DNA from 3 places in the Arthrobacter sp. P1_A5 genome. Region 1 is predicted to be linked to each of the others. Evidence: predicted binding sites of a transcription regulator. Region 1 holds the regulator's gene; each other region holds the start of a gene.
The links. The regulator HrcA, encoded in region 1, represses chaperone genes, less so after heat shock. The targets are predictions, from matches to a motif close to TTNGCACTCGNNNNNNNCGAGTGCNAA.
Positions count from the first base shown of each region.

Region 2: a site for HrcA is predicted at 1,110-1,136, ahead of groES (co-chaperone GroES). Genes of this name have one in related genera too.
Region 3: a site for HrcA is predicted at 1,738-1,764, ahead of AC1D1S_RS05565 (FmdB family zinc ribbon protein). Genes of this name have one in related genera too.

Region 1 covers NZ_JBFTZL010000271.1:64-3,310, forward strand. Annotated here, with positions in the region: partial or broken gene AC1D1S_RS20095 (RNA methyltransferase PUA domain-containing protein) at 1-197, opposite strand, end outside; gene dnaJ (molecular chaperone DnaJ) at 200-1,330, opposite strand; gene hrcA (heat-inducible transcriptional repressor HrcA) at 1,409-2,422, opposite strand; partial or broken gene AC1D1S_RS20110 (DUF3097 domain-containing protein) at 2,741-3,247, shown strand, end outside.
Region 2 covers NZ_JBFTZL010000021.1:5,294-8,540, reverse strand. Annotated here, with positions in the region: gene AC1D1S_RS06135 (class I SAM-dependent methyltransferase) at 1-61, opposite strand, end outside; gene AC1D1S_RS06130 (hypothetical protein) at 128-562, shown strand; gene groES (co-chaperone GroES) at 1,296-1,592, shown strand; gene groL (chaperonin GroEL) at 1,673-3,247, shown strand, end outside.
Region 3 covers NZ_JBFTZL010000017.1:22,607-25,853, reverse strand. Annotated here, with positions in the region: gene AC1D1S_RS05575 (AAA family ATPase) at 1-256, shown strand, start outside; gene AC1D1S_RS05570 (RcpC/CpaB family pilus assembly protein) at 353-1,249, opposite strand; gene AC1D1S_RS05565 (FmdB family zinc ribbon protein) at 1,400-1,651, opposite strand; gene AC1D1S_RS05560 (5-formyltetrahydrofolate cyclo-ligase) at 1,791-2,450, opposite strand; gene galU (UTP--glucose-1-phosphate uridylyltransferase GalU) at 2,555-3,247, shown strand, end outside.

The DNA.
Region 1 (3,247 bases):
AGCTCCCCGGCAGCGACGGCTGTCACGGTGCCGGTCAGGCGCTTGCCGGCGCCGTCCGCGATGTCGACGGCTTCGCCGACGCCGATCCGTTTGACTGTGACGGCGTGGCGGGCCTCGGTGCCCCCGAGGACGAAGGCCGAGCCGGGGACCTGCTGGTCCAGGGTGCCTGGGGCGGTGAAGAAGACCGGGTTGCTCACCGCTACAGGTTACCGAGCCGGTCCCGCAGTTTGGCGAAGACGCCGCCGCTGGCCGCGAGCTTTCCTTCCGTGAGGTGCTCGCCGCGGTGCTTGGCCAGCTGACGGAGAAGTTCTTCCTGGACGTGATCGAGCTTGACCGGTGTTTCCACCTGCAGGTGCACCTTCAGATCACCGCGGCCGTGGCCGCGCAGGTGCGTGACGCCGAGACCGCGAAGGGTGATGATCTCGCCGGACTGGGTGCCGGCCTTGACATCGATCTCCTGCTGTCCGTCGAAGGTGTCGAGGGATATTTCGGTGCCGAGCGCGGCCGCCGTCATGGGAATGTTGAGGCTCGCGTGGAGGTCATCGCCCTCGCGCACGTAAGTGGCGTCGTTGTTGACCCGGATCTCCACGTACAGGTCCCCGGCGGGGCCGCCGGCGGGGCCTGCCTCGCCCTGGCCGGACAGCTGGATGCGGGTGCCGGTGGCCACGCCGGCCGGGACCTTGACGGTGAGGGAGCGGCGGCTGCGGATCCGGCCCTGGCCGCTGCATTCGTTGCACGGGTCCTTGATGACGGTGCCGAAGCCCTCGCAAGACCCGCAGGGGGCGGACGTCATGACCTGGCCCAGGATGGACCGCACGGCGCGCTGGACCTGACCGCTGCCGCCACAGATGTCGCAGCGGACCGGGTGGGTGCCTTCCCGGCAGCAGGACCCCTCGCAGGTGGGGCAGATGACGGCCGTGTCGACCTCGAGCTTTTTGTTCACGCCGAACACCGCATCGCGGAGGTCGATCCGGACGCTGATCAGCGCGTCCTGGCCGCGGCGGACCCGGGACGACGGGCCGCCCTGGCCGCCACCGGCGCCGAAGAAGGTCTCGAAGATGTCCTGGAAGGCGAAGCCCTGGCCCGAGTAGCTGCCGCCGCCGAACCCGTTGTCGGTACCGTTCTCGTTGCCCGTGGTGTCATAGACCCGGCGCTTCTGCGGATCGGAGAGGACCTCGTAGGCGTGCGTGACGGCCTTGAACCTGTCCGAGGCGTCCTCCCCGGGGTTCACGTCCGGGTGCAGGGTCCGGGCCAGTTTCCGGTAGGCCTTCTTGATCTCCTCCCCCSATGCGTCGCGGGAGACTCCAAGAACGTCGTAGTGGCTGCTCAAAGTGTGTATCTCTTCCTTGTTGTACTGCCTGTGGGGCACTGCCTGTGGGGCAAGAAGTCGTATTCGGTCCCGGGCCTGTCAGGGGCCCAGGATCCTCGAAAGGTAGCGGGCCACCGCTCGGACGGCGGCCATGGTGGTGGGATAGTCCATCCGGGTGGGCCCAAGCACGCCGACCTTGGCCGTGGCGTCCGGCCCGTAGGCGGTGGCCACGACCGAGGCCTCGGCGAGACCGTCGTAGGGGTTTTCCCGGCCGATGCTGACGGTCACACCGCGCGGGTCTTCGGCCATTTCGCTGAGCAGGCGGAGCATGACCACCTGTTCCTCGAGGGCCTCCAGCACGGGGCCGATGCTGAGCGGGAAGTCCACATTGGAGCGGGCCAGGTTGGCGGTGCCGGCCATGACCATGCGCTCTTCACGGCTGCTCGTGGCCAGGGCCTCAAGGCCGCGGGCCAGCGCCTGGGCTGCTCCGCGCCGCGCGGGCGGGCCGCCGGCAACGACGGCGGGCAGCAGCTGCGGCATCAGGCTCAGCGGTGTACCGGACAGGCTGGCCAGAAAGCTGGTCCGCAATTCCGCCAGCGCGTCGTCGGGAATGTCCTGCCCGACGTCGATCACGCGCTGCTCCACTTTGCCCGTGTCCGCGATCAGGACCGCCAGCACTTTCCGGGGCGCCAGCAGCACGAACTCGATGTGCCGCACCCGGGCGCGGCTGCGCAGCGGATACTGCACGACGGCGACCTGGTTGGTCAGGTGCGAGAGGAGCCTCACGGTCCGGTCAAGGATGTCGTCGAGGTCCTCGGATCCTTCCAGCAGCGCCTGGATGGCCCGGCGCTCGGCCGGCGACAACGGCTTCACCGCCGAGATCTGGTCGACGAACAGCCGGTAGCCCTTGTCAGTGGGGATCCGGCCGGCGCTCGTGTGCGGTGCCGTGATCAGACCCTCGTCTTCCAGCGCCGCCATGTCATTTCGGATCGTGGCGCTCGAGACGCCGAGATGGTGCCGTTCAACGAGCGCTTTGGAACCAACGGGCTCACGCGAATGGACGTAGTCCTCCACGATGGCGCGCAGCACTTCGAGTTTGCGCGGTTCGCTCACGCTCCACCTCCTGTCGACTGTCCCGCAGCCGGTGCCACTCCCCTCGCCCGTCCGGGTCCACAAATGGTGCACGGACGGCCCGCCACAGGACAAGGGTTAGCACTCGACATGCCTAAGTGCTAACCAGTCTAATATGAGTCGCCGCGTTGTTAGCATTGGATTCGCTCCAGGCGTGGCCCGCGGGAACGCGATTCCCGTCACGCCGGCGCCGAGACCGTGGCAGCCGCTGCCGTTGCCGCGTCGTCGCGGTCCGGTTCCGGCCCCCGGAGAGTTCCACCGACCGCCCGTAGATTCCGAGTGCAAAGTTAGCGTGTAGAGATGTCGTACCAGAACTGGGGACCCCAGGACCTGTCCGCCCCCGCCAAGACCCAGTTGCCGGAAGTCCCGGTGGAACGCGGGATGGTCCTCGAGGAGGTCCAGTCCGGTTGGGTGGGCGCCGTCACCCGGGTGGAGAAGTCCGGCGGCATGCACGTGGTGGCCCTGGAGGACCGGCGGGGCAAGTCGCGGTCCTTCCGCCTCGGCTTCGGCTTCCTCTTGGACGGCCAGCCCATCCGCCTGATGCCGCCGGCCCCGAAGAAGACGGCACCGGCCGCCGGGGCCGGCCGTACGGCGTCGGGCTCGGTGCGGGTGGCGGGGCAGCGCGCACAGGTGGCCAAGGCCAGCCGCATCTGGGTGGAAGGAAAGCACGACGCCGAGCTGGTGGAGAAAGTGTGGGGCGATGACCTCCGGGTGGAGGGCATCGTCGTCGAGCCCCTGCACGGCATTGACGACCTCGCGGCCGCCGTGGCGGACTTCGGCCCGGGCCCTGGCCGGCGCCTCGGCGTA
Region 2 (3,247 bases), on a different contig from region 1:
GCAGCTCCCAGCCCTCGGGGGTGAGGATCGGGGCAATATGTTCCTGCGGTGCGTCAGTCATGCCATCCAGCGTAGTTGAGGTCCGCGGGCGCGCTGTGACCGGACGGCGGGGGCTAGGCTTGATGGCATGGAAGACAGCGGCACAGGCGACAGCATCTCAGCGGACACGGCCGGGCAGGACACGGTCGGCAACGACGACGCCGGGCAGGAGCGCCGGCGCCCGCAGGGACTGGCCCGCTACGCAAAACCGGCGCTGATCGCCGGAGCGGTGATCGCAGTCGTGTCCGTCGCACTTTTGGTGATTATCTTCTTCCTCGATTCCTTCAACGCCACCGTGTATTCCGTCGGCGGCAAGAACGTCCAGGACGCCACGGACGAGGCCAGGGCCATCCGCGAGACCTATGCCGCGGCCCGGCTCGGCGGCATCATCTTCCTCATCGCCGGCATTCTGCTGGCCGCCGCCGGCGCCGTGCTGATGTTCCGGCACCGGAATGACGAGGGCCAGAACACGGACGAAGACGACGGCGAGGACGTGGACTTCGACGACCTCGCAGACCAGTAGCCAGCCAGTAGGCGCGCGAATGGGCGGGCTAATGGGCAGGCGCCCGCACCGCCAGGCAGTGCCAACGGCCACGGGCCACGGGACATGCCCAGCCTCCTGCGCCGCGAATGGACATGTCCTCCCCGGTAGCCCGCACCCGTTGGGTATGTCCACCGCTGAGCTTCAAGAGTGGGCATTTCCTCCCGGGTAGCCGACGCTCGTTGGGCATGTCCATCGCTCAGCAGGGGCACAGAGCATGAGGCCCAAGTGTCCTATGGCCGCAACGAAGAATGGGCATGGCCCTCTGGCCCGCCCGCCGTCGTTGGGCATGTCCATCGCTCAGCAGGGGCACAGAGCATGATGCCCAAGTGTCCTCTGGCCGCAACGAAGAATGGGCATGTCCTCCCGGGCAGCCCACGCACGTTGGATATTTCCGCTCCGGCGGCCCGTATCCGTTGGGCATGTCCATCGCTCAGCGCGGGCAGTGAGCATGAGGCCCAAGTGTCCTCTGGCCGCAGCAAAAAATGGGCATGTCCCACGGGGGGAAATGTTCACCCGGAACGAATTTCTGGCACTCGCCTTGACCGAGTGCTAACCATTTACATAGAGTCGTCATTAGCACTCTCCCTAGGAGGGTGCTAACACATGAAGCGCGATCCGCCAGGCACGCTGCCGGCACCGCGACGACGGTCTGTGCGCCTTGGCATCACCGCTTCATAGTCCACGAATTTGCTGACGAAAAGGAGAGGTCCGAGTGTCGGTCTCTATTAAGCCTCTTGAGGATCGTATTGTTGTCCGCCCGCTCGAAGCCGAGCAGACCACGGCTTCCGGCCTGGTTATCCCGGACTCCGCGCAGGAGAAGCCGCAGGAAGGCGAAGTTGTTGCAGTAGGCCCCGGCCGCTTCGATGACAACGGCAACCGCGTTCCCGTTGACGTTGCCGTCGGCGACGTCGTCATCTACTCCAAGTACGGCGGAACCGAAGTCAAGACCGGCGGCACCGAGTACCTCGTACTCTCCGCCCGCGACGTTCTGGCGATCGTCGTAAAGTAACTCTCTTGGACCCCCGCGCAGCCGATCCTTCGCAATGAACGGATCAGTTGCGCGGGGTTCTGTCTTGAAAGGACAAAACCATGGCAAAGCAGCTTGCGTTTAACGACGCTGCCCGCCGGTCGCTTGAAGCCGGCATCGATAAGCTCGCCAACACCGTCAAGGTCACGCTGGGCCCGCGCGGCCGCAACGTCGTACTGGACAAGAAGTGGGGCGCCCCCACGATCACCAACGATGGTGTGACCATCGCCCGTGAAGTCGAGCTGGACGACCCCTACGAGAACCTTGGCGCGCAGCTTGCCAAGGAGGTCGCCACCAAGACCAACGATGTTGCCGGCGACGGCACCACCACCGCCACCGTTCTGGCCCAGGCCCTGGTCAAGGAAGGCCTGCGCAACGTAGCGGCAGGCGCCGCACCGGGCGAAATCAAGCGCGGCATCGAGGTTTCGGTCGAGGCCGTTGCCGCCCGCCTGCTGGAGAACGCGCGCCCGGTTGAAGGCACGCAGGTTGCCAACGTGGCCGCAATCTCCGCCCAGAGCGACGAGGTCGGCGAGCTCCTGGCCGAGGCGTTCGGCAAGGTCGGCAAGGATGGTGTGATCACCATCGAGGAGTCCTCCACCACGCAGACCGAGCTGGTCCTGACCGAGGGCATGCAGTTCGACAAGGGCTACCTGTCCCCGTACTTCGTCACTGACGCGGAACGCCAGGAGGCCGTCCTCGAGGACGCCCTGATCCTGATCAACCAGGGCAAGATCTCCTCGGTGCAGGACTTCCTGCCGCTGCTGGAAAAGGCGCTGCAGAGCTCCAAGCCGCTCTTCATCATCGCCGAAGACGTCGAGGGCGAGGCCCTGTCCACGCTGATCGTCAACCGCATCCGCGGCACGCTGAACGTCGTCGCCGTCAAGGCGCCGGGCTTCGGTGACCGCCGCAAGGCCATGCTGCAGGACATCGCGACCCTCACCGGTGCGCAGGTTGTCTCCGCGGAGCTGGGCCTGAGCCTGGACACCGTTGGCCTTGAGGTGCTCGGCACCGCACGCCGCATCACGGTCACCAAGGACAACACCACGATCGTCGACGGCGCCGGTTCGGCCGAGGACGTCGCCGCCCGTGTTGCCCAGCTGCGCGCCGAGCTGACCCGCACCGATTCGGACTGGGACAAGGAAAAGCTGCAGGAACGCCTGGCCAAGCTGGCCGGCGGCATCGGCGTGATCAAGGTCGGCGCTGCCACCGAGGTTGAGCTGAAGGAAAAGAAGCACCGCATCGAGGACGCCGTGTCCTCCACCCGCGCTGCCCTCGAAGAGGGCATTGTGGCCGGCGGCGGCTCCGCCCTCATCCACGCGCTGAAGGCGCTCGACGAGGACCCCGCCGTTCAGGCCCTCGAAGGTGACGCGGCTGCCGCCGTCGGCATTGTCCGCCGCGCCCTGACCCAGCCGCTGCGCTGGATCGCCCAGAACGCCGGCTTCGACGGCTATGTCGTCGTTGCCAAGGTCGCCGAATCCGCCGTGAACCAGGGCTTCAACGCCAAGTCCGGCGAATACGAAGACCTGATCGCCGCCGGCGTGATCGACCCCGTGAAGGTGACGCGTGCGGCTCTGCGCAACGCGGCCTCCATCGCGGCGCTGGTCCTCACCACAGAAACCCTCGTGGTGGAGAAGCCG
Region 3 (3,247 bases), on a different contig from region 1:
AGCCGGCGCGGCGGGGGCCGCGGCCGACACCGCGGGGCCGAACCCCGGCGAATCGACCGGGGAATCGACCGGCGACGGGCCGGATCAGGAGGCCGCGAAGGAGACGTCCCGCCGTTCGGAGGCACAGGCCACCGTTCCGGAGGGCGTGCTGCCGAACAAGGCGGCGGAAGACGACCCCCGGCGCTGGGGTGACCAGCCTGATAATTACGATCACGACGCCTGGCTCCAGGAACAGAAGCCGCCCCACTGGGGCTGACGTGGCTGCCCGCAGCCCAGAGCCTGCGGGCGTAACCCGCGTCGGTGCAAATTGCCCGGGCCCTGGCCCGGCGGGAACGCCCTGCTGGCTGGACAGTTAGCCCGGCGGTGATGCCACAAGCACGAAAAACAATTTGCCCTGGGTAGACGCGCCCGCCAGCCTTCGGGCCTGCTCGGCGGTCGCTGCCACCACCACCAGCCCGTCAGTCTCCGCAGTGGCGGGCCAGGGGCTGGCCTTGCCGCCCTGCGCCGACGTCCAGAGCACGGGCACGGCTTCGGCCAGGATTTGGCTTTCGCCGGGTTGTTCCATGCCGTTGCTGGCAGTGAGCACCACGTTGACGAGCTGCCCGGGGGAGACGAGTTGGATGGAGGCCGGATCTGCCATCCTCAGCGGCACGGCCGCAGAGCCGCGTGGGCTTCCGGCGAGCAGGCCCGGTCCCAGGATCTGGGCGTCGGTGAGGAGCTGGCCCTGGCGCAACGGTGCGGCCAGCTGTTTTCCCTCGAATGCGGTCTCGCTGCCGGGGCTGCCCGCAGGAATAAGGCCGGGTGGCACGCTGATCCTGCTGAGATCGCCGGGTTCCAGGGACTTTCCAGCGGGTAGATCGGCCGCGGCGGCGAAGGCTGCGACAGTGTCAGTGGGCCCTGGAGCCAGTTGCTGAACTGTCAGTCCGGCGGGGATGCAGAACAGGAGGGCCGCGATAAGCCGCCGGTTCCGGTTCAGCCAGCCGCGCAGGCGGCGTCCCGACGGACGGCCCCGGGGCGGATGCCGGCGGGGTTTCGCGGGACCGATCCGGCTCCGGAACGGAAGGCCTGCGGCGGAAAACGTGGCGGCAGGAAGGCTCGTTGGGTGGATCCCGGTACGGGACCAGCGGCCGGGGCCAGCTTCAGGCAATGCGGCGCGGAACGGCCTGAACGAAGGCGCGGAAGGCCCAGGAGCCGCCGGGGCAGCCGTGTTGAACGAAGGCGGGGAAACCGCGGTGAGGAAAAGTTCCATGCCGCCACGCTACGGATCCGCGCAGAGGGGCGGGAGCTGCGGAACGTCCTATGTGGACAACGGCACAGCGGGCAGGGGCCACCGCCGGGCAATGCCCAGGATCAGCCGGCCGTGGCCCAGCCGGCGGCCGGCGCCAACCCGGCAGGTGCCTTAGCTGGCCGCGGCGGCGGGCGCGGGGGTGGCCGCGGGAGCTGCAGGAGCCGGGGAAACCGTGCTGCCCTTGGTGTCGCGCGAATCGGTCCGGTAGAAGCCGGAGCCCTTGAACACTACGCCGACGCTGTTGAACTTCTTGCGCAGCGTGCCCTGGCACTCGGGGCAGGACGTCAAGGAATTGTCGCTGAACGACTGCACGATCTCGAAGGCGTGGCTGCAGTCCTTGCAGGCGTATGCATACGTGGGCACTGGAAATCCTCCTCAGGGGCAAACGAGCAGGTCCCGTGCCGCCGAGTCCGGATCACCGCCGATATGTCTATCGACCTGTTCCGTCCTTAGCAGTCGCAGGGCCTGAGTGCCAATTCTATCACCTCGGCGGGAACCCGGATCAGGCGGGCCGGGATCGGCCGAGCCGGATGATCCCGCCCGGGGTCAGCGCCGTGTCGACTTTCCGGTCGAACGACTCCGCGGGGATGCTGCCTGCGGGCAGCACCTCCGTGTCATAGACGACGGCGGCAGTCGGCAACGCGACAGCGTCGGCTGCAGCGTCGGCCGCCCCGGCGTCCKCCCCGCCGGACGCGGAGGACATGGCAGCCAGGGCGGCAAGGAACTTGTCGTAGTAGCCGCCGCCTTGCCCGATTCGGTTGCCCGAGAAATCCACTGCTGTGGCCGGCAGGATGATTGCGGTGGCGTCCCGCATGATTTCGGTGCCGTGGCGCTCTCCGACAGGCTCCTGGATGGGCGCGTACCGGCTGCGGACAAACCCGGACTGGGGAGTCCAGTACACCCAGCTGAGCTCGATGTCGGGTTCGCAAACGGGCAGCAGCACCCGGTGCCCGGCCTCGACCAGGGCAGTCAGCAGTGGCAGCGTGGGCGGTTCGGCGCCCACCCCGAGGTACGCCGCGAAGGTGCCCTGGCGGCGGGCAAGCCCGGAGGCCCACTCGAGCCCATGGCTGGCGATGCCCGCCGCGGCGGTGTCCTGTGCGGCCAGCGGGAGTGCGGAACGCGCCGCCCTGTGGCTGGAGCGAATTTCCCCTTTTGACGCCATCTTGGCCCGTCCTCTGCCTCTTGCGGCCGCGCTGCACCGGCGGGCCCGGCAGGCGGTTCGCATAATGATTACGCAATGATTGGTCCCTCCGTTAGATTAGTCGTGTGAATACACCCATCGCTTCCGTCCGCAAGGCCGTTATCCCCGCCGCGGGCCTTGGTACCAGGTTTCTCCCGGCCACAAAGGCCATGCCCAAGGAAATGCTGCCTGTCGTTGACAAGCCAGCCATCCAGTACGTCGTCGAGGAGGCCGTGAATGTCGGCTTGAACGACATCCTGATGATCACTGGCCGCAACAAGCGGGCGTTGGAGGACCACTTCGACCGCGTCCCCGCGCTGGAGTCCACCCTGGAGGCGAAGGGTGACACTGCGAAGCTCGAATCCATTCAGGCCGCCAGCAACCTCGGTGACATCCACTACGTCCGCCAGGGCGATCCCATGGGTCTCGGCCACGCCGTCCTTCGGGCCAAGCAGCACGTCGGGCAGGAGCCGTTCGCCGTCCTCCTGGGAGATGACCTCATTGACGCCCGCGATGAGCTCCTCAGCACCATGATCGAGGTCCAGGCCAAGACCGGCGGATCGGTGGTCGCTCTGATCGAGGTGGACCCGTCCCAGATCAGTGCCTACGGCTGCGCGGACGTCGAGGCAATCGGCGGTGAGGACTACGTCCGCATCAACCAGCTCGTGGAGAAGCCCGATGTGGCGGACGCCCCGTCCAACCTGGCCGTGATTGGCCGCTACGTGTTGCACCCGGCCGTCTTTGAAGTGCTGGAGCGCACCGCGCCCGGCCGCGGCGGG